DNA from 3 places in the Weissella sagaensis genome. Region 1 is predicted to be linked to each of the others. Evidence: riboswitches for the same ligand, from Rfam matches in the RefSeq annotation. Region 1 holds a riboswitch; each other region holds the start of a gene.
What was found. Region 1 has a riboswitch for thiamine pyrophosphate ahead of thiD (bifunctional hydroxymethylpyrimidine kinase/phosphomethylpyrimidine kinase). Riboswitches for the same ligand answer to the same signal wherever they lie in the genome.
Positions count from the first base shown of each region.

Region 2: linked by a shared signal. The riboswitch ahead of thiW (energy coupling factor transporter S component ThiW) and the one ahead of thiD (bifunctional hydroxymethylpyrimidine kinase/phosphomethylpyrimidine kinase) in region 1 are both predicted to bind thiamine pyrophosphate.
Region 3: linked by a shared signal. The riboswitch ahead of thiS (sulfur carrier protein ThiS) and the one ahead of thiD (bifunctional hydroxymethylpyrimidine kinase/phosphomethylpyrimidine kinase) in region 1 are both predicted to bind thiamine pyrophosphate.

Region 1 covers NZ_BLKA01000002.1:259,097-267,092, forward strand. The annotation lists gene G7Y65_RS03810 (glycoside hydrolase family 13 protein) at 1-1,515, shown strand, start outside; gene G7Y65_RS03815 (TraX family protein) at 1,583-2,377, opposite strand; gene G7Y65_RS03820 (OFA family MFS transporter) at 2,852-4,126, opposite strand; gene G7Y65_RS03825 (MTH1187 family thiamine-binding protein) at 4,355-4,654, opposite strand; gene G7Y65_RS03830 (TenA family protein) at 4,713-5,333, opposite strand; gene thiD (bifunctional hydroxymethylpyrimidine kinase/phosphomethylpyrimidine kinase) at 5,333-6,148, opposite strand; TPP riboswitch at 6,218-6,315, opposite strand; gene G7Y65_RS03840 (Sapep family Mn(2+)-dependent dipeptidase) at 6,365-7,786, opposite strand; gene G7Y65_RS03845 (AEC family transporter) at 7,973-7,996, opposite strand, start outside.
Region 2 covers NZ_BLKA01000005.1:14,014-22,009, forward strand. The annotation lists gene G7Y65_RS06305 (phosphoglycerate kinase) at 1-499, shown strand, start outside; gene G7Y65_RS06310 (LysR family transcriptional regulator) at 705-1,601, shown strand; TPP riboswitch at 1,649-1,751, shown strand; gene thiW (energy coupling factor transporter S component ThiW) at 1,855-2,373, shown strand; gene thiM (hydroxyethylthiazole kinase) at 2,373-3,206, shown strand; gene thiE (thiamine phosphate synthase) at 3,169-3,786, shown strand; gene G7Y65_RS06330 (ATP-binding cassette domain-containing protein) at 3,892-4,812, shown strand; gene G7Y65_RS06335 (ABC transporter permease/substrate-binding protein) at 4,823-6,343, shown strand; gene cls (cardiolipin synthase) at 6,424-7,872, shown strand; gene G7Y65_RS06345 (HdeD family acid-resistance protein) at 7,930-7,996, opposite strand, start outside.
Region 3 covers NZ_BLKA01000001.1:488,916-496,911, reverse strand. The annotation lists gene G7Y65_RS02540 (NEAT domain-containing protein) at 1-739, opposite strand, end outside; gene G7Y65_RS02535 (potassium channel family protein) at 947-1,615, shown strand; gene G7Y65_RS02530 (amino acid permease) at 1,906-3,267, shown strand; gene G7Y65_RS02525 (GNAT family N-acetyltransferase) at 3,655-4,179, opposite strand; gene G7Y65_RS02520 (DUF368 domain-containing protein) at 4,357-5,193, shown strand; TPP riboswitch at 5,264-5,355, shown strand; TPP riboswitch at 5,451-5,539, shown strand; gene thiS (sulfur carrier protein ThiS) at 5,584-5,781, shown strand; gene thiF (sulfur carrier protein ThiS adenylyltransferase ThiF) at 5,798-6,448, shown strand; gene G7Y65_RS02505 (thiazole synthase) at 6,459-7,229, shown strand; gene G7Y65_RS02500 (Zn-dependent hydrolase) at 7,243-7,996, shown strand, end outside.

The DNA.
Region 1 (7,996 bases):
GAATCACCAAACAAGGATAATGGTTATGATATTTCTGATTACCAAAGTATTAACCCTGAGTTCGGTGACATGGCAGAATTTGATCGCTTGCTGGCAGCAGCACATGATCGTGGCTTGAAAATTGTAATGGATTTGGTTGTTAACCACTCTTCTGACCAACATCAATGGTTTATTGAGAGTCGTTCAAGCAAAGATAATGATAAACGTGATTTCTATATTTGGCGTGACCCTGTTGATGGTCATGAACCAAATAACTGGGGATCATTCTTCTCAGGTTCTGCATGGAAGTTTGATGAAGAAACCGGGCAATACTACCTTCACCTCTTTGCTGAGGGACAACCTGATTTGAATTGGGAAAACCCAAAGTTGCGTGATACTATTTGGGATATGATGAATTGGTGGGTTGATAAGGGAATTGACGGTTTCCGTATGGATGTTATCTCTTTGATTTCAAAGCCTGATGGTTACCCTGATGGAAAAGTGCCTGAAGGTGATGTATATGGTAACTCAAATCATGCTGTTGCTAACGGTCCTCGCGTTCACCAATACTTGCAAGAAATGCGTGATAAGGTATTGAATAATGCTGATATGATGACGGTTGGTGAAGCATCTGGTGTTGATATTGAGAATGCCAAGCAATATGCTACTAATGATGGTTCAGAACTAAACATGGTATTCCAATTCGAGCACGTTGAATTAGATGGTAATCCAAATGATGCCTTAGGTAAGTGGTATGATGAACGTGTTTCATTACCTAAGCTAAAGGAAAACTTAAGCAAATGGCAATATGAATTGGATGGCAAAGCATGGAATTCACTATACTGGAATAATCATGATCAACCACGTGCGGTTAGCCGTTATGGAAGTGATAAGCCTGAATTCCGTGTTGTATCAGCTAAAATGGCAGCTACCCTCCTACACTTTATGCAAGGAACTCCTTATATTTATCAAGGTGAAGAAATTGGGATGACAAATGCTTATAACTTAGGCTGGGATGACTTTAATGACATTGAAATCTTAAATGCTCGTGAATATCTGGTTAATAAAGAACACTTGATTGACGATGATACTTTGCTACAGTATGTTCATTATAAAGGTCGTGATAACGCACGTACCCCAATGCAATGGACTGATGGTAAGAATGCTGGCTTTACCGATGGTACGCCTTGGCTAAAGATGAATAATAATTTCGATGAAATTAACGTAGAAGCTGCATTGTCTGATGAGGATTCAGTATTCTATTACTATCAAAAGTTGATTCAATTGCGTCATGACTTACCAATTATCACAACAGGTCACTACCAATTATTAGATCCAGAAGATGCTGAAGTCTACGCTTATAAGCGTGTCGGTGATAATGAAGAGTTATTAGTTATTAATAACTTTACTGAGAACGAACAAACACGTGAGTATGAAGTTCCTGAAAATGCAGAAGTATTGATCAGTAATTATAAGGACGATCAAGGTTCAGTACTACGACCATTTGAAGCAAAAGTTTACCGTTATACAAAATAGTTATATATAAATAAAAGTAAGCAATACATGACAAAATGTCGTGTATTGCTTACTTTTTTGCAATTAATTAATAAAGCCATGCGGCAAGTGCGTATAGAATAATGATATGGGCTGGATAGAAAATATAGAAGAAGTACTTCATACCGCGTCCCTTTGCCCCACTGTATAATGCAATCGGGATAATAGCAAAAATCATTATCCATTGTGACAATCCTAGCAAACCGTAAATAAGCGCCACAACAGCAATGCTTAATAATTGTGCCCAACGAACATTACGAAAAATGTACAGTACAGGAATTAGGAGTACCATAATACTGTTTTCTGCTAGTAGAATGGCTGGGTTTAATGCAAGCAAGACTTGCATAAGTAACATTTGACCAGTTGAACCGGCTGATGACATGAGAGGTAACATAATGACTGATAACAAAAATGGTATTAAGAATAGTGCAATACCAAGTGCAATATGTTTAGCTGCCTGTCCTTGTTTTACTTTTTCGAATTGATCAATACCAGCCATAAAAATCGTTCCAATAAATAAATCACGGAAAATATTATTAATTAGTTGTACTTGTTCAAAACCAATAATATGTTGTGTTAGATTCATTAAAATTGCCATTACAACCATGCTAATATATAGGCGAAGCATATACCCCTTTTTACTATGCGTGTATGAATAGCCAAGAACGGTTGTGAAAAAGAATAATGTTGCGACAGGACGACCAAACCAATCTAACCAATTAGGTGCACCTAGTGGCGCAAAAGTTTGATGAAAATGGTCAATGACCATTAAAATTAAACCAATAACTTTAATATCAAAGGTTGTTAACTGGAACAAATGTCCTTTTTTTGTTTGTGTTGACATAAAAAATCTCCTATTGAAATATCATCTAAAATAATTATTTTGAATCAAAGCTTATCACAAATGATATTATACAAGAAATAACATATAAAAAGCTACTTTTTTTCATAAAAATAGCTTTTTATAATTGTGTATAACGGTAAACTTTTGCTTCAAATGGTCGTAGCAATGAGGATAGTTTTAATATGGCAACTATAGATATATGATACCCCCCTACACTTAGGTAAATTACACAACGTTAATTACAAAGCCGTTACGCATTATTAGATTACTACTTGGAGATAGGCCGCCTAATAAAATATGGTCAGAAGATGGCAAGCAACGAATAGGATTATTAAATGCTAACTTTATGGATTTACTAACTAAAAAAGCTTATGAATCTAACAAAATTGTTAAATTCATAAGCTTTATTTCTTCTGGACAATTTTGCGATTTTTCACGCTATTTGACGTAGAAGTTTTATATTATATAAATTAATTAACCACGATAAACTGGCTTTTTAATGAATAACCAAATTAGTAATGAAATAACCAACATCACAAGATAAACATTAAAGACAACAGATAGATTTCCGCCAGCTAATGAAAGAATAACAGCACCAGCTAAACTTCCAAAACCAAATCCTTGATAAATCAAAGAATAATTTTGACTATGATTCTTTAGCCCAAAGTAATCACCGGCCATTGTAGGATAAACTGTAATTGTTCCACCGAAGAAGAAACCAACTGCCATCATGGCTGTATAGAATACTGGAACGCTCAAATGACTACTAAATGCTAATGTTGCAACTGCAATAAATGTAACAGCGTATGAAAGAATAAACATTGGCTTACGACCAAATTTATCAGATAATGATCCAATTACGAAACGACCAACAGTATTAGCAATTGCAACTAAAGCAACAATATTCGTAGCTTGTGCAATGTCTAATCCAGCTAAGTTGGTTCCCAAATTAGCTGCAATTCCAGTTAGGTAAACTGACAAAGAAATTGTTAACAAGGTAATGAATAATAGATAAGCTTGCGGTGTGCGAAGCATCTCACGAGTTGTAAATTCGTGATGAGTTGGATCGTCTGTGGCATTTGTCGTCTTGATTTCAGGTGCATCATGAATAAGCATTGCACCACCAACAATTAGTAGCATTGATAACACACCCCAACCAATTAAAGCATATGGTAAGTTATGGACAATGTTATCGCCTAAAATAGCTGAATCAATGTATTTAAAAATAAATGAACCCAAACCATAGAAAGCAACAGAAATACCTGAAATTAATCCTGTTTTTTCAGGGAACCACTTAATAGCATTTGAAAGAGTTGCCATATAAGCAATTCCATCAGCTGCCCCTAGCATAACGCCAACAGAAGCGTAGTATAGCCATAGTTGATCTGCCGAATTAACTCTTGATGCAATAATTGTTGCTAATCCAAATATAATTCCTGCCGTAATCGTCACCTTACGAACACCAAATTTTTTAACTAGCGTACCCACAAAAATAGTTGATAATGATAATGATAATGCCCCAATTGAAAAAATAAGTGAAATTGAACCCAGATGAGGTTGAACGGCAGCAGGATTACCTGTTTTAACGTCAATAACTAATTGATCAAACATTTGTAATATTGGGGTATTAAAAATGCTCCATGCATAAAAAGTTCCCACACCCAATTGCACAAGAATAGTACCAAAGATGACTAGCCAACGATTAACAACTTTTGGCTGCCCCTTTGATGACGACATTGTAGTTTGCATAATAAAAAAATCTCCTAAACCCTTAAAATAATTGCGAACGCTTGTGTGTAAGCGTTTACCTTTACTAATATAGTGCCAAATTTAGGATTTGTCTATAAAAAAAGCATAAAAAAGCGGAATTTTAATATTATTGTAAAATAATATACATGATGTATATATAATTAAAAGAAAAAAATGCTTTTACTATAAAAATAGCGCTACTAATTTGGCAGATTAGTAGCGCTATTTTTAACCTTCTAATTTATGATTAATCTTTTGCAATTTGGTTTCAATAGTATTTGTATGTCCTGGACGAATATCAGCGTTTAAAGAAACATAAGCACGAATACCCTTATCAGTTAATGTTTCAATTGCTTTTTGAACTGTATTCATCACATCAGTCCATTCACCTTCAATTTCCGTGCCCATAGCTGTTGTTTTGTATGTTAGACCAGAGGTTTCAATGACACCAATGATTTCATCAACATAACTACTTAGTTCATCACCAACACCAAATGGTGCGATTGCGACTGAAATTAATGTATTCATTTAAATTTTCTCCTTTTCTGTAATCAACATATTTTTATTATAGCATTCATTGCATAGTTTATTGTTGGGCAGCATGTTCCCAAAATGATAATTCAAACTGATACGAAGTTAAATAAGTATTTAAATAACGTTTTTGGTCATTTACTGGTAATTTTTGCCAATCAGGTATCTGAGCATCAATAACTTGCCAACTCCACTGTGTAAAATCTTGGTATGCTGAGCTCGTGTAGTACTCTAACCAAGGTGAATAAGTGTTATGAGCGGTCGTATTTAAATAACGCTTACCAATGAGATGATATGATTCAGTACATGGTAATAGAGCCAACATTGCATTAGTTGCGTCACCAGACATAATTTCTGTTTTCATATGGTCTAAATAAGCTAAATTATGATCATCTGGTGGGATATTAAGCATATTTGGACTAGCTAATAGAGCATCATGCGCTACTGTTTCGTCTAAAGTTTGTGGTTGTGTACTTTGTTGCTCTGTTGTTAATTTAGTAATCGTCAAATCAAATAAATGACTAAATTCATCTGTATAATAACTATCTTGTGCAACATAATAATCGCGTTGTTGCTGTGATAAATTATTAAAACCAATGCCCTTTACAAATGATGATTGATAAATGTCATTTAATATTGGTTCAGCTTGTTTTAATAAATAATTGTGAAATTTCATTATTCACTCTCCATGGTTGTTTTAACCCAATGATTTAATGGTCCGTGTCCATGACCAACATTAATTGTTTGTCGAATGGCTTCATAAGTAAACTTTTTAGCTTTTGGCATAATTATTTTAAGGTCATATCCTTTGGCTAAATTGGCCGTAATAAAGGCTGATAAGGTATCACCTGTACCATGTGTACGGTTTGTATTAACACCAGGCATGACGAGCCATTCAAAAGAACCATCTTCATATAAAATATAATCTGCATAGTTGTTTTCAGAATTACTGCGATGACCGCCTTTAATTAAGACGTTTTTAGCGCCCATTTTTTGAATTTTTTTGGCAGCTTGCTTAACATCATCATCTGTTATGATAGTTTGATTAACAAGAACTTGGGCTTCAGGTAAATTAGGTGTGATTAAATATGCTTGGGGAATTAATTCGTTAATCATCGTCGAAATTGCCTCATCGCTTAATAATTGCGCCCCACCTTTAGCTACCATAACAGGATCAATCACTAGTTTTCCTAGCTCATAATGTCGCCACTCTTTCGCAACGATATGAACACGATTTGCATCTAATAATGCACCTGTTTTGGCAGCTTTGATGTTTAAATCATCAGCAATACTTTTAAACTGTTCACTAATAAAATCTGTTGGAATTGCATACTGGTTTTGGACACCATATGTGTTTTGAGCAGTTAAACCTACGACAATCGTTGCGGCATAAACTTGTTGATTGTGAAAAGTTTTTAAATCAGCATTAATGCCGGCACCGCCACTTGAATCAGTTGATGCAATTGTAATAACTTGTGGTACTTCTAACATGATTTCCTCCCAAATATGACAATAAAAAAACACAGCTACCAGGAAATATCTGGTCTCTGTGTTCTAAATCGCATTTTACCATTACTTTCCTTCGTTAGCACTAACTAAACAGGTTCAAAGGGTCCGATAGTAAATCGTCTCAGCAGAATGCTCCCCTAGTAAATTATTTAATTGTTATTTAATTATGACATGGGTTTTAATGCGGGTCAATATTAATTATAAGTTATCGGCTAGTGCTAAGATTTCTGCAATTAAAAGATGCATACCTGTATCATAGTTGTCTAAGTTAAATGATTCATTAGCTTGATGGGCTAGAGAAGGTTCAGATGTTGGAATAATACCAAAGCCGACACCGTTAGGCATTAAACGACCAAATGAAGCGCCACCATTAATTCCTTGTTTTGGTAACTCACCTGTAATTGATTGATATGCTTGCGCTAATAAAGTAACCAATTTATTATCCTGACTAACATAATGTGGTGTTAAACCTGCTGGATCACGCGTGATTTTAGATAACCATGGTTCATCTTGTAATATTTGTTTAACAGTTTTGGGTTCATTAAAGGCTAATGAATAACGGAAGTTTAGGTTGATGTGCCCTGTTTTAGTCGCAACAAAATCCGTAATACCAATATTTTGACTAGTTTTACCTAATTTCGGTTCTGCTTTACCATATCCTGACTTCTCACCAAATGGATCTTCATGTAGAGTCTGACCAATAAATTGTAAAAATTTAGTTGCATTGCTACTAAAATCAAAGTTATTTAAAAAATGAGCTAAGTAGGTTGCAGCATTTTTACCAGTTTCAGGTCGAGCAGCATGGGTTGCAACACCTTGTAAGTTAAGTTTCACAAAATCATCTACAGCACTAATATTTCCAGATAAGTTTACCGTTTTAAGATAATGATTATACAGTGGTTGTAATGTATCAACCTCAATACCAGCTACCGTTGCAGTTGCAAACCCAGGAAGCACATTGGTTGCAGTACCGCTATGAAAATTCAAAAGTTGTACCGGATTATCAGCATTATTTGAAGAATCAAAGTATAAATCTAATTGACTAATCCCCTTTTCCCCATATGATAAATTGGCTGAACCATCAGGAGAAAATCCGTAATGCAAAGGACCCTCTTCTGCAAAATATTGGTGCATATCAGCCCATTCACTTTCTTCATCGGTACCAATGATAAAACGGATTTGATGTTTCAATGGTATTTTTGCATCTTGAATGGCCTTAATTGCATAATAAGTTAACATAACAGTTGACTTCATATCATCAGCACCGCGTGCATATAAGTGATTATCTGTTTTAACTGTTGGCGTAAATGGATCTGTTTGCCATTGATCAAGATCATTAACGGGAACCACATCAACATGGACGATGACACCAATAGGTTGTGTATCATTTTCTGGTCCAACATAGATAAAACCAGCTCTGTTCCCCACAGTGCCAATATTTTCAAAGCCATCACGCTCAGCAATAGCCATCATGAAATCTAATGCAGCTTTTGGTCCTGGACCATAAGGTGCATCTATAGTGGCTAACGCATCATCACGAACGGAGGGAATTGCTAGTAAATTTTTTAAGTCTTTTAACCAGTCTGCATAGTAAAGCTGTGTTTGTATTGTATTCATCATAATAGTCCCCAAAAAAATATTTGATAATGTTATCATCATACTAACAATAAATGTAAAAATATGCAATATATGACAATAAAAAAGATTAAAAAAGAGAAAATATACATATAAATTGTATATTGAATGTTATTTTGTATAAAAAAAGTGGTTGTTCATGAGAGAACAACCACAGTCTGTACTTATAAATTACGTAATAATGAACATAATTAT
Region 2 (7,996 bases), on a different contig from region 1:
TGCTAAGGGTGAAAAAATTGGTAATTCATTATTTGAAGCTGACAAGGTTGAACTGGCTAAGCAATTGATTGCTGATGCTGGTGATAAGTTAGTATTGCCTATTGATGCTGTCGCAGCTGATAACTTTGCAAATAATGCAGAGTCATATGTTGCTGAAGGTGACATTAAAGATGGATACATGGGGCTAGATATTGGTCCTAAGTCAATTGAGCTATTTAAATCAGTTCTTGCAGATGCAAAGACAGTTGTTTGGAATGGACCTATGGGTGTATTTGAAATGGAAAACTTTGCTAAGGGAACATTGGCTATTGGTGAAGAACTTGTTAAAGTGACTGAAAATGGGGCAACAACCATTGTTGGTGGTGGTGATTCAACCGCTGCTGTACAACAATTAGGTGTTGCTGATCAATTAAGTCATATTTCAACTGGTGGTGGTGCTTCATTGGAGTACTTAGAAGGTAAGACTTTGCCTGGAATCGCTGCTATTTCTGAAAAATAAATGTCTCATACTAAAAAGCAATAAGTTACCAATTTTGGTGATTTATTGCTTTTTTATTATGAGTAATCTACTTGTTCATTATAAATACAAGCATGAAAGTTATTTTAAATTAAAATATTTTAAACACTTTTAATATTATTGAGATGCCATACAGGTTATAATTGTGATAAACTATTCCAAATAGTAATGTATAAGGAAGTCTATTATGGATATTCATAAATTTAATGTGTTTTTAGACTTAGCTAAAACCGAAAATTATTCTGAGACAGCTAGAAGATTATATACAACACAAGGAAATGTTTCTAAACAAATATTAGCCTTGGAAAAAGAATTAAAAACAAAATTATTTATACGTGAACATCGCCGTATCTCGCTAACTGAATCAGGCCGTATTACAGAAATGTATGCTAAAAAAATCATTCATGAATTTGATGCATTACAACAAACATTAAATCAACATAATATTGAGTCGGACAATGTCTTAACAATTCATACGATGTCAGCTTTTTCAAATTACGAAGGGTTTTCATTAATGAGCTCTTTTCATCAAAATTTTCCAGAAGTAACATTACATTTTTCTGAAATTAAAGATCGTAAGCTTGTTGACTCATTATTAGACAATCAAGCAGATATTATTTTTGGCCAATATATTACAGGATTAAACAATAAATTTGAAACACTGTTAACCGATCAAGATAGCTTAGTGGCTGTGTTGCCAGCAAATCATTCCTTATCGGCCAAAAGAGTACTGTCAATCAATGATATCTTACAAGAAGATATTTTAGTGTTGGATGGTGAAGAATCATTAGTATTTAATAAACTTAGTATGATGGTTGAACGACAGCAGTTAACAACAGCTGTTGCTTATCGAGGAAAACGTGTTGATATAATATTAAACATGGTTTCAAATGGTATGGGAATTGCTTTGGTTATGGATAAGCGTGTTGATATTAGTAATGATAATCAACTGATTAAGCGTAAGGTGCGGTTAAATACAACCAGTAATTTTGGCTTTATACGTTTAAAACAAGAGCATGAGTCCAATGCTAATAAACTATTTTGGAAATATATAACACAAGTCGTTAACCAACATATTAATTAGTCAGTATTTTGTTGATTGATGTGTTATGATGGTAATATAATAGAATATTAATCACAAAGGGGAGCCATTTATGGCTGAGAAAGAGGATTGCTCTAGACCCTTCGTACCTGTTTTAGTTATTTAAGCGTAGGAATTGTGAAAATACCAATATGAGTAATTGTATTTATAAAGGCTTTTTTGTGATTTTTTATTGCAAAAAGGCCTTTTTTGTTGTCTGACTTTTATAAGCAGTAAAATTTTTGGGAGAATTAAGATGAATTCAAAAGTTAGGAAAATAACTTACTTAGCAATGATGATTGCTTTGGATGTTGTATTATCGCCTATTTTACGTATTGAAGGCATGGCACCGATGTCTAGCGTTATTAATATATTGGCCGGTGTTTTAATGGGGCCATTATATGCAACCGTTATGGCCGTATGTTGTGGTATTATTAGAATGCTTTTGATGGGGATTCCGCCATTGGCATTAACGGGGGCTGTTTTCGGTGCATTGTTAGCAGGTGTTGGTGCACGCCTAACGCGGAATATTTACGGGTCAATTATTGGCGAAATTATTGGGACGGGGATTATTGGTTCATTAGTTTCTTATCCGGTAATGGTATTATTTACAGGTACTAAAACAGATTTATATTGGTTGTTGTATACGCCAAGATTTTTAGGGGCAACATTAATGGGGGCGGTAGCTGCTTGGTTAATTTGGCAGCAAGCTAAGAAAATTTCTTTGTTTAAAGATATGATGCAAGTGTTTAATGGGAAAAGGGTGATACGATAATGGAAAAAGTAACCATGCCATTGACTACTGCACCGTTAGTTCATTGTATAACGAATACGGTTTCCGTTGAAACAGTGGCCAATGCATTACTTTATATTGGTGCAAAACCTATAATGACTGAAGATGTTCGGGCTTTTTCAGATTTGGCAAGACAAACAAACAGTGTTTTGTTAAATTTAGGTAGCTTATCCGTAGCTAAAGAAGAGAGTTTGCTGGCTGCAAGTAAGCTAGCCTATCATGATAAACCTTTTGTTTTAGACGTAGTAGGTGTCGCAAGTGCTAGGACAGCAATGCATATAGCGACTGCGATTATGACGTATGAACCAACAATTGTGCGTGGTAATATTTCAGAAATGCGAGCAATTGCAGGATTGAAAACAAATGGTCGTGGTGTGGATGGCAACCAAATCGATCAAACACCTGCAGCATTTACAGAGTTAATAACAGCACTCAAAACACTACCAACTACTTCAATTTACGTTGCTACAGGAGCAAAAGATATTATTGTAGCCCAAAATAATGTGTGGGTTTTAGAGAATGGTGTTTTAGAATTGGATTGTTTTACGGGTTCAGGTGATGTATTAGGTGCACTGTTAGCAGCTTTATTAGGTGAACAAATTGTGCCTGAGACTGCTGCTGTTTTGGCGATTAGTTATTTAAATATTGCGGGTGAACAAGCTAAAATGACCGCCACAACAAAAGGAATTGCTGATTTTAGACAACAATTTCTAAACCAATTATCATTACTGGGTGAACAAAATCCAAATTGGATGGATCAAATGAAGGGGACTATTAATGGCAAAAGAATTGTATTTAGTGACATCACGCTATGATGAAAACGAGGAAACATTTTTAGAACGAGTTAATACAGCATGTGCTAATGGGGTAACTTTTGTGCAATTACGCGAAAAAGATTTAACCACACGTGCGTATTATGAACTAGCTATTAAAGTTAAAAAGATAACGGATCGGTATCACTTACCGTTGATTATTGATGATCGTATTGACATTTGTTTGGTAATTGATGCTAGTGGGGCGCATATAGGTGATGATGAACTACCAGTTGATGTGGCCCGTAAATTATTAGGACCAAATAAGATATTGGGCGTATCAGCGAAAACGGTAGCACGTGCGGTTGAAGCAGAACAGCAAGGTGCTGATTATTTAGGAACTGGTGCAATGTTTCCAACGCAAACGAAAGTTATTACAAAGCCAACTAGTAAGCAAACGCTAAAAGAAATTACGAAAACTGTTGATATACCAGTTTTTGCAATTGGTGGTATTAAAGAACACAATATCAATACGCTGACAGATACCAATATTGTTGGTGTGGCCGTAGTGAGTGAAATTATGCAAGCACCAAATATTGCAGATAAGGTAAAACAATTAAAAGAAGCAATTAGTTTGCTATAATCAGATTGAGACTGGGGTTTAGTTTACCCAGTCTTTTTTATATACTGATATTATGATAAAAGCACTAAATTTAGTTAAAACATATATAATGAAAGGAATATTACAATGATTGTATTTGAGGATGTTGTAAAAACGTATCAAGATAAACAAGTTGTGAATCATCTTAATTTAACGATTGCATCCGGTGAATTTTTTGTATTAGTTGGCCCAAGTGGTAGTGGTAAAACAACAATTCTTAAAATGATTAATCGGCTAACACAGCAAACGCACGGTAAAATTTTGATAGATAATAAAGATGTAGCAAGTACGAATACGACAATTTTGAGGCGACATATTGGCTATGTCTTACAAAATATTGCACTTTTCCCCAATCTTACGATTAGTCAAAATGCAGGTATTTTGTTAGAAGCAAATGGCGTTAAACGTAGTCAAAGGCAACAATTAGTCAAAATATTATTAGATAAAGTCGGGTTACCATATGAACAATATGGAACGCGTATGCCACGTGAACTATCTGGTGGGGAGCAACAGCGTGTTGGTATTGTCCGTGCGCTAATTACTAAGCCAGAAATTATTTTAATGGATGAGCCTTTTAGTGCATTAGATCCATTATCACGTAAACAATTACAAGATTTAATACTATCTTTATATCAAGAATTTAGGCCAACAATTGTTTTTGTCACACATGATATGCAAGAAGCGTTACGCTTGGGGTCAAAAATTGGTGTATTGGTTAATGGGGAGCTGCAACAAGTAGGTAAGCCGCAAACAATTATTAATCAACCGGCTAATGCAGTAGTATCATCATTATTTAACAATCAACGAATAACGTTAATTGCTGATTTACTTGAGGCTGGCCTAGGACAGAAGATTACTACTGATGTGTCCGTTGAGGGACCACATCTTAAAAGTACACAAACTCTCCAAGAACTGGCAGCTATGTTGTATCGTCATGATAGTGCTATTATTGACCAACAATATATCATTAATCAACGTCATTTATTAATGTATATTAGCAAATATTAAGGAGCGTAAAATGTTAAATGATTTGTTGCATTTTGTGATGACACATGCAAGCGACATTATTGTCGCTTTAGAAGAGCATATCCTACTTTCTTTGGCTGCAATCTTAGTTGCGGCAGTGATTGCAATTCCTTTAGCTATTATCTTAATGAATCATCGACGAGCAGGTGAAGTTGTTTTACAAATTGCAGGTATCATTCAAACGATACCTAGTTTAGCTGTATTAGGTGTTTTAATTCCATTTGTTGGTATTGGGACATTTCCTGCTGTTATAGCATTAGTGTTATATGCAATTATGCCAATCTTTCAAAATACATATGCAGGATTAACGCAAATTGATGCGAATTTATTGGAAGCAGCTGAAGCTTTTGGTTTTTCAAAATATTTTAAGTTATTTAAAATTCAATTACCATTGGCTATGCCGCTGATTCTATCTGGATTGCGCATTGCAATGGTCATGATTATTGGAACAGCTACTTTAGCAGCATTAATTGGTGGTGGTGGATTAGGATCATTTATTATGATTGGTATCCAGACAAATGATAATGCACAGCTATTATTAGGCGCAATTTTATCTGCTGTTTTGGCATTGGCTTTTTCATGGTTAATTAAAATAATTGGTAAATTATCTTTGAAAAAAATGGGCATCCTAGCGATCGTTGCAATTTTGTTACTTGGTGGTTATTTTACTGGTAAAGCACTAACACAGCCTAAAGGACGTATTACAATTGCTGGTAAACTAGGCGGTGAACCAGAAATTTTAATAAATATGTATAAAGAATTAATTGAAGCCGATAATGCACGTTTGGACGTGCAATTGAAACCGGATTTTGGTGGCACAACATTTATTTATAAAGCGATTAAGAGTGGTGATGTTGATATTTACCCAGAATTTACTGGTACTGTTTTACAAAACCTTATCAAAGGGAAAACTGTTAGCCACCAACCAAGACAAGCCTATCATGATGCAAAGGAAGCCTTATATAATCAGGCTAATTTAACTTATTTAGCACCAATGCGATATCAAAATACATATGCATTAGCAGTACGACAAAGTGATGCTAAGAAATATAATTTAAAAACAACTAGTGATTTAGCAAAGATGTCATCACAATTAACAGCAGGTTTTGATCATGATTTTTATGAATTAAAGGATTCATATCCAGGTATGAAAAAAGCTTACGGATTACAATTTAAAGATGTGAAAAGTATGTCGTCTAGTTTGCGTTATAATGCATTAGCTAATGGCCAAATTGATGTCACGGATGCTTATACAACAGATCCACAATTGAAGGCTGATAAGTTAGTAACTTTAGTTGATGATAAAAAATATTTTCCCCCATTCCAAGGAGCACCATTGGTACGGGAAAACATCTTAAAAAAATATCCAAGTGTAAAAAAGAGTCTAGAGCGCTTAGATAATAAAATAACAAATCAAGATATGATTAATATGAATTATCAAGTAACGGTTCAACACAAGTCTGCTGATAAGGTCGCACATCTTTATTTGAAAAAACATAATTTATTAAAGTAACCCTTTAATTTTAATGTTTGATATATTATTGGCATATAAACCTGATAGAATAAAGACTATCATTCAAAAGGAGATGGGTTATGGCTGAACATTGGTTGATGATATTAATTGAAATCATCTTCGTAGTTAATAGTTTTGCAGCTATTTTAACGGTATTTAGAGATCGTTATCGTGATATTACTTCTATTTGGGCGTGGATGCTTGTGTTATTGTTGTTTCCTGGAATCGGATTCTTAATTTATTTTTTGTTTGGACGAAAATTGTCAGGGCATCATATTTTTAATATGCAAACACAAGAAGTTTTGGGTATTGATAAGATTGCTGATAATCAGCAAAAAGAAGTTATGGCATTATCTGATTCAGAACGCTATGTGGAAGAACAAGCTTTTATTCGCTTATTTTTACAAAATGAGCAAGCAATATTTTCGAATCAAAATGAAGTAAACATTTTAACAGATGGTCATGAAAAATTTAAGCAATTATTTATTGATATTAAAGCGGCTAAGCATCATATTAATGTTGAATATTATACGATTTATAATGATAAGTTAGGTAATGAATTTGTTGATTTATTAACTGAAAAAGCTAAAGAAGGCGTACGAGTTCGTGTTATTTATGATAGCTGGGGGTCTGGCGGTAAAAATAACAAATTATATAAACGATTGCGTGAAGCAGGGGGGCATGTAGAAGCATTTTTAATGCCAAAATGGCAAATCATGTCCTTGCATGTTAATAATCATGATCACCGTAAGTTAGTTATTATTGATGGTGATATTGGTTATATTGGTGGCTTTAATATTGGTGATCAATATCTAGGTCGTTTAGAAAAATTTGGTTATTGGCGTGATACACATTTACGTGTTGTTGGGGATGCTGTTTTGGCCATGCAAAGTCGCTTTTTTATGGATTGGAATGCTACCAATAAATATCAAAAGTTGAAGTTTGGTGAGGAATATTTCCCGTCACATGATACGGGTGGTGATGTTGCCATGCAAATTGTGTCTTCAGGTCCGGATTCAGAATCAAATCAGATTTATCAAGGGTACCTACGTATGATTTCAATGGCCCATGAAAGTATTACGATTCAATCACCTTACTTTATTCCAAATCAAGCAATCATGGATTCGCTTGCAATTGCGGCTAAGTCGGGTGTGCATGTCAGAATTATGATTCCATCAAAACCTGATCATATGTTTGTTTATCGAGCAACAGAATATTATGCAAGTGTCTTGGCTAATGATGGTATTGAAGTTTATGCATATAACAAAGGATTTTTACATGCCAAAACAATCGTGATTGATAATCGTATCGTATCGGTTGGTAGTGCTAATATGGATATTCGTTCATTTTCTCTAAATTTTGAAGTCAATGCATTTTTGTATAGTGAACGATTAGCATTAGAAATGGAAGCAATTTTTGAAAAGGATTTACTTGATTCACAACTTTTGACATCAGAGTATTTTGCAGCACAGTCTTCCTGGAAACGATTTAAACAATTTTTCTCGAGATTATTAACACCAATTTTATAATTAATCATTGATATAAAAAGGCAGTCTCATTGAGACTGCCTTTTTGGTAGATAATATTTATTTATTACTGTTCAAGTCGTTTTTATGACTGAAAAAACTAACAAGTAAGAAGAAAATACCTAAT
Region 3 (7,996 bases), on a different contig from region 1:
TAACTGTTGAAGCGGCTGTGTCACTAGTTGCTTGTTGTGAATCATTTTGTGATGAGTCAGTTTTGGCAACAGTTGATTTAGATGTATCAGTTGTTGATGATGGGTTGTTCTTAGTGCTTTGTGAAACACCATTTGCAACATTTGATTCAGTTGTTGCACTATTAGCAACACTGGAACTTGGTGCTACGGCTGAACTGTTGGTAGTTGAGGCACTAGATGTGCTTTGTGAACTTGCAACAGGTTCAGGTTTAAATCCTTGGATATTTAGACGAATTGTATAGTTATGGTCATAGTTCATCATTGGAATATTCACGTGAATATTCGTTTTGATAGGTTGGCCGCTCGCTAATTCATTAGCTGACAAAGTCATCCGATAAACTGTCTGATTGTAACCATTATTTTGCTTTGTTCCCATTTTTACCACTTGGTGTTGGGTATCTGTACTAGCAATCGGTTCATCCCCTAGATTAGCTGGGGTGTTAGATGTTAGGTAGGCATAGTAATCACCATTAGCTAACTTTTCTAATGAAATTGTATCTAAATAAAATTGTGAAGCTGTTGAAGGGGTATCTTTATCCCCTTGCAAAATTTGTAGTTTGTAACTTTGCTTTTGAGCAGCAGTTTGCGTTGTTTCGGCAGCGTGAATAACGGTATCGACACTGGATACTGTGGTTGCTGTCAGCATACTTCCCAAAGCAACTGTTGAAAACAATGTTGCAGTTCGTGAAAAAGTACTCATAATTGTCTATGATCTCCTTATAAAAAATTTAATGTTTGTCCGATAAATGGGACATAGATAGTTTTCTTTGAAAATTCAAAGAATGTTCACAATTGAACATAGACCATTTTAAAGCTTATTTTTAGGTTTATCAAGCAACAGTTGTCATCACAGTTTAAATGTGATTAGTGATAAAATAAATAGAAGAAAAATTAAGAGGTTATGGATATGAAACAAACGTATGCAATTGTTGGTTTAGGCCGCTTTGGTAGTTCGTTATTAGAGTCGTTAATTAATGCTGATCAAGAAGTTTTGGTCATTGATAAAGATCCAAATTTAGTAGAAAGTTATATGGATATTGCCACACATGCTGTCATTGCTGATGCGCAAGATGAAGATGCGTTACGCGATTTGGATTTGGCTAGTTTCGACCATGTCGTTGTCGCGATTGGGCATAATCAACAAGCATCAATTCTAACAACTATTCTATTGAAGGATTTGGGCGTTCGTCATGTAGTTGCAAAAGCTGAGAATAATCTACATGCACGTGTGTTAGATAAAGTTGGTGCTGATCAAGTTGTCCGTCCGGAAAGTGAAATGGCACATCGGTTAGCTGAACAACTGATGACCCCCAACCTTCTTAATTTTATTGACTTGGGAGATAAACATTCATTAGGTGAAATTAAAATTGGTAATTTACGTTTTGCGAATAAAGAAATTGCAGAACTTGATGTTCGTAAGCAGTATGGATTAACAATTATTTCTATTCGCTCACAAGATCGTGTTGTTATTACACCAGATCCAGATGAAATAATTCAAATTGGGGATGTTTTAACAGTAGTTGGTGCAACAAAAGATGTTAAACATTTTGAGTCGTTGGTGGCCAAAATTAGATAATGCTTTCTTGACTAATAATGATAAACAGCATATAGTTAACCATACTAATTTCAATCTCGAAGAAAAAAGAGATTACTAGTCATAAACATGATTTTAGAAAGTTTGCGGTTGATGAAAGCAAATGATTGTAAGCTAGTAATGGCGCTTTTGGAGGGATGAAAATTACCTGTAATTAAGTGGCTTAGTCAGTGACTAAGAATTAGGGTGGAACCGCGTTATCAAACGTCCCTATGTCAAATTTAATTTGGCATGGGGGCATTTTTTTGTCCTCATGCAGTGAGGTATATATTATGAATAATGATGCGGAGCGTGAGCTATCACGTGGACTTAAAGCACGCCATGTACAGATGATTGCTATTGGTGGTGCGATTGGAACAGGACTATTTTTAGGTTCAGGTTCAGCAATTAAAGCAGCTGGTCCTGCCCTTATTTTAGCTTATGCAATCACAGGTTTGTTTGCCTATTTCATGATGCGAGCAGTTGGTGAATTATTGTTGTCTAACACCAAAATACGGTCATTTATTGACTTTGTTCGCATTTATTTAGGTAATAAATGGGAGTTTGCGATTGGTTGGGCATACTGGTTAAGTTGGTCAAGTTTAGCGATGGCTGATTTAACAGCAAGTGGTATTTACTTACGTTATTGGTTTCCAACGTTACCACAATGGGTGACGCCATTGATTGTTATTGTTGTGTTGGTGGCTTTTAATTTAATTAATGTAAAGTGGTTTGGTGAACTTGAATCATGGTTTGCTTCAATTAAGGTCTTTGCAATTCTGGCTTTGATTGTTGTCGGTATCGGTTTGATTTTAACTGGTTTCCATACAGGTGGTAATACGGCTAGTTTTACAAATCTTGTATCACACGGTGGCTTTTTTGCAACTGGTTGGCAAGGATTTGTCATGGCATTTCCAATGGTTATCTTCGCCTTTACTGGTATTGAAATGGTTGGTTTGACTGCTGGTGAAACTGAAAAGCCAGAGCGTGATCTACCAAAGGCCATTAACTCAGTTCCGATTAGAATTGGTTTGTTTTATGTTGGTGCGATTGGTATTATCATGTCAGTTTATCCTTGGAATCAAATTGACACGACACAATCGCCCTTTGTTCAAGTTTTTGCAGGGATGGGTATTAAATTTGCAGCAACATTAATTAATTTCGTGGTGTTGACAGCAGCGTTGTCAGCAGCCAATTCAGCTATTTTTTCAACATCACGTACTTTATATGTATTAGCTAAAAATAAGCAAGCGCCAAAATCATTGGCAAAAGTATCAAAAAATATGGTCCCTATAACAGGGATGTTAGCATCAGCAGTTGTCTTTTTAGTTGTTGTTTTGTTGAATTACTTCTTCCCTTCAAAAATTTTCACACTAATCACAAGTGTTGCAACAATGAGCTTTATTTTTGTTTGGATTTTGATTATGATTGCTCATATTAAATATAAGCAATCGGCAGCATCAAAAAACAATCCATACAAAATGCCATGGTTCCCAGCAACTAGTTATGCTACTATTTTGTTCTTCCTGATTATATTGATTATTCTGACAATTGATGGGTCAACGAGATGGTCAGTGGTTGCAACAATTGTATTTTTTGTTGCGTTAGTTGGTGGTTATAGTTTGTGGTCTAAGCAACATGATGCGCTTAAATAGATGATGATATTAAGGTGGTACAAAATATTTTGTACCACCTTTTTTTATAGAAAGGTTGTTGTGACAGGACTGCAACTAATAGGTGCAAAAATGACGGTTTCAAAAACATTACGTGGGTTTGCTTATTATATTTACTTTGATTTTATATTTCGTTCCAGTGATTAATAATTTTATTATGAGTTTTATAGCTGGTTTTCAGGATGGTATAAATAACATTAAATAATTTGCATAACACTAGCACTATCGCTTAAATAATATGCCTATAAATAAAAGAAGCCTTGTTTACCACAAGACTTCTTTCGTAGAGCCGTTTAAAACGGTATTAGATTGTGTTTAAATAACCGTTAGCTCTACCAAGCTAAGACGGTTATTTTTTTCTCAAAAATATTAATCAGTCAATAAAAGTTGAAATGCCAATCGATCACCATTTGGCACGGGCATTAACACATGACCACGATAATCAAAGCCGGCCTTTTTAACTGTTTTTTGCATACCTTGATTAATTTCATGTGTATCAATACGGATATCTCGGTAACCATGATCTAAGGATAGCAAAACTAAATCATGAATTAGTTGATGTGCTAATCCTTGCCCCCGAACGTTGGCATCGATGGCAATGCGATGTAGTGTCATATATTGTTTTTCATCCCCTAGCCACGAACCATCAATATTTTCATAGGCTTGCTCTGGACCGGGTACTAGTTTACCAATGCCGGCTATAGCATGATTATAAATTAAAACATAAACGCTCCCCTTTTGGATATCATGAATGAATTCATCGCGTTTTGGTTCGGCCGTGCCCTGCCATTGTGGTGAATTTTGACTACCTAGATATGCAACCGCTTGTTGAATAATACTAAAAATAGCATCAACATCCTCTGGTTGAGCTAGACGTGTATAAGTTAAAGGCATATGATATTCCCCCATAAAAATATTTTGTAATTCATTATAGCAAAGAACTTAAAAAAGAATTTTGTCATTAAGTTAATAAAAGTCTATTTTTTAACTTATTATAAGCCTTTATCAGATATAATGAAGAGAAATAATATAAATATCAACAAAATGATAAATGAAATGAGGCTATAATCAATGCAAAAACGACCAGGAGATACTATCTTCCGTGCTGTTAAAGGCGCATTAATTGGATCGGGATTTATTTTACCAGGAATCAGTGGTGGTGCTTTAGCTGCTGTGTTTGGTTTATATGAACGTATGATATTATTCATGGCTAATCCATTCAAAAATTTCAAAGCTAATTTCTTATTCTTCCTGCCAGTTGGTATTGGCGCTGTGATTGGTATTTTTCTACTTTCCTTTGTGATTAGTTTTATGTTGGGTGAAGTAGAAAATGTGGCACGTTGGTTCTTTATTGGGGCCATTGTAGGAACGATTCCAACTTTGTGGCAAGAAGCTGGTAAACATGGTCGTTCTAAAGCTGATCTAGGTATTATGGTTATGACTGGTGTGCTAATGTTGCTATTCTTATGGTTTGGACAGCCCCTATTTTCGACCATGACACCTAGTACAGGTGCTTGGTTATTATCAGGTGGCTTGATTGGACTAGGTTTATTAGTTCCAGGGCTAAGTCCATCAAATTTTCTGATTTACCTAGGATTATATAAAGGAATGAGTGATGGTATTAAAACAGGTGATTTATCAGTACTGGTCCCACTGATTGTTGGCTTATTAGTTATCGTTTTAGTATTTGCAAAAGTGATGGCATATGTGTTCAAAGTGGCTTATGCAAAGTTATTCCATGCTATTTTTGGAATTGTCATGGCTTCTACCGTCATGATTGTGCCGTTGGACTATACCGGATTTACGATTTGGCACTACTTGTTTGCAATTGCCTTGTTAGCGTTGGGAACTTGGCTTGGTTGGTGGATGGGAAATCTGGAACAAAAAGTTAAACCAACAACAATTTAATTATGGAACCGCTTACTTGAAAGGATTGTATTAATAAAAAAAACGTGCTACTGTTAAGTAGTTAAGTTAATTAACGTATCTGGGGTGCCACATATGGCTGAGAATATACCCACTGAACCTGATTTGGTTAATACCTGCGCAGGAAGATACAGTCCATTTATAGAAATTAATGGGTAGTCTTTTTGTGTATGCAAAGAGACTACCTTTTTTATTTTATTCGGATCGTATAGAGCGATTGGTAAAAATTAAATCTAAAGAATCATCGTCTGGGGTGCCGTAAGGCTGAGAAATACCCATGAACCTGATGTCGGTAATGCGATCGAAGGAAGAGCGATATTTGACTATGTGCAAATGCCCTTCTTTCATGATCAGAAAGGAGGGCATTTTTTAATGATTAATGTAAATGGTAAACCAATGGATCAAATGGTTGGTAAAACTTTAACCGATTTACTAAAAGCTAAGACAAGTATGATGCAAAATGTTGTTGTTGAATTAAATGGTGAAATTATTCATCGTGATCAATTAGATACAAAAATCTTGGTTGAAAATGACAAGGTTGAATTAATTTCTTTTGTAGGTGGTGGTTAGAAAAGAGGACGATGAAATGATACCAAAGTTTCAAGGCGTAGACGTCAAAGAATTCTTTATGGGAATGAAGGAACGTAATGTTGCTGGTACAACTGAGCAATTACAACAAGCGCATGTAATCATTGCAGGTGCTGGCGGATTGGGTTCTAATATTGCAATCGCCCTTACTCGTAGTGGTGTTGGTCATTTAACAATTATTGATTTTGACACGATTGAAATGAGTAATCTTAACCGGCAACAGTATAAAGTTAGTCAAATTGGTTTACCAAAAGTAACGGCGTTAAAGCAAAATTTATTGGAATTTAATCCATTTATTGAGATAGATACGGTGCAAACTAAGATAACATCAGAGAACATTGCTGAATTATTTGCAGATGCTGATATTATCTGTGAGGCATTTGATAATCCAACAGCAAAGGCAATGTTATTGGAAGGTGCAACAAAACATTATCCTGATAAGCCATTGGTTATGGGGAATGGGATGGCTGGGTTGCATCTTACCAATGAAATACAAACAAAGCAACCATTACCAAATGTCTATATTTGTGGGGATGGCTATAGCAAAGGCATGGAAGGATTGATGGCACCACGTGTTATGGTATGTGCCGGACATGAAGCGAATGCGATTTTACGTTTATTGACTAACCAACCCGTATTGTCAGAATAGGAGAAACATAATGACTGAAAATAATGATGAACTAATTCTTGGTGGACACCATTTTTCCTCACGGTTTATTTTGGGTTCTGGTAAGTATTCATATGAATTAATTGATTCAGCAATTCATCATGCCGGTGCGCAAATTATTACGATGGCACTTCGTCGTACGAATACGCAAGAAGAAAATATTCTAAATTATATTCCTGATGATGTTACTATCTTACCTAATACATCTGGTAGTACGAATGCTCAAGAAGCAATTCGTATGGCCCGAATTGCACGTGAATTGAGTGGTAGTGATTTTATTAAATTAGAAGTTGTCCCTGATAAGACATATTTATTACCAGATAATGAAGAGACAATTAAGGCAACACAGGTATTGGCTGATGAAGGATTTATTGTTTTGCCATACATGTTACCTGACTTAAATGCAGCTCGTAAATTAGTCGCAGCTGGTGCAGCTGCGGTAATGCCATTAGGTGCACCAATTGGTACTAATAGAGGATTAGCAACAAAAGATTTGATTCAAATTTTGATTGATGAAATTGACGTGCCAATTATTGTCGATGCTGGTATTGGTCGTCCGAGCCAAGCGACTGAAGCCATGGAAATGGGTGCAGCTGCAGTGATGGCAAATACAGCAATGGCAACGGCTGGTGATATTCCATTGATGTCAGAAGCTTTTAAGTTAGCTGTTGAAGCAGGACGTAAAGGTTATTTGGCCCAGCCTGGTCGTGTCTTAGATAAAAAAGCAGCTGCATCATCCCCTATTTTGGGAATTAGTAAGTAGCTAGGTTATTAGAATGTCACAATTGTTAGATTTATTGAATCAGTTTACTCATCAACATAATCAAAATAGACTTGTATATAACCAAGACTGGTTGTCCAATCAACGAGCATTAATTTTATTAGGTCAACGTAACGGTGCAACGGCAACGGTCGATGATTATGGCAATGTTTACTTAGATTTTCCTGGACAAATGAATGACCGGCCTGTCGCAACTGGTTCACATATGGATACAGTAAAACATGGTGGCCGTTATGACGGTTTATACGGTGTTTTGGGTGGCTTTTGTGCTATTCAACAAATTTATGAGCAACATGGTATACCAAAACACCCGCTACGATTAATTTCATTTAGTGAAGAAGAAGGTAGCCGTTTTCCAGCTACTTTTACGGGTTCAAAATATTATACGGGTACATTACAGACGGAAGTAATATCAGATAAACAAGGGATAACGTTTGACGAAGCGAGACGTTTAGCGGTTACACAATTGCAGCAACTACCTCATGTTAAAACCCAGCGCGTGTCACTGCCCGTAACTTTTACCGAATTACACATTGAACAAGGACCACGTCTGGCAGAAAGTCACAAAAAAATCGGTTTAGTAACCGGTATCGTTGCACAAAAACGATATGAAGTGACAGTACATGGGCAAGCCAATCATGCTGGTACAACACCAATGATACAACAGCAGGATGCGATTGCAACGGCTAGTGCATTAATGGCGAAGTTATATGCATTAGCAGCTAAAGCAGCAGAAGATTTAACGTTTA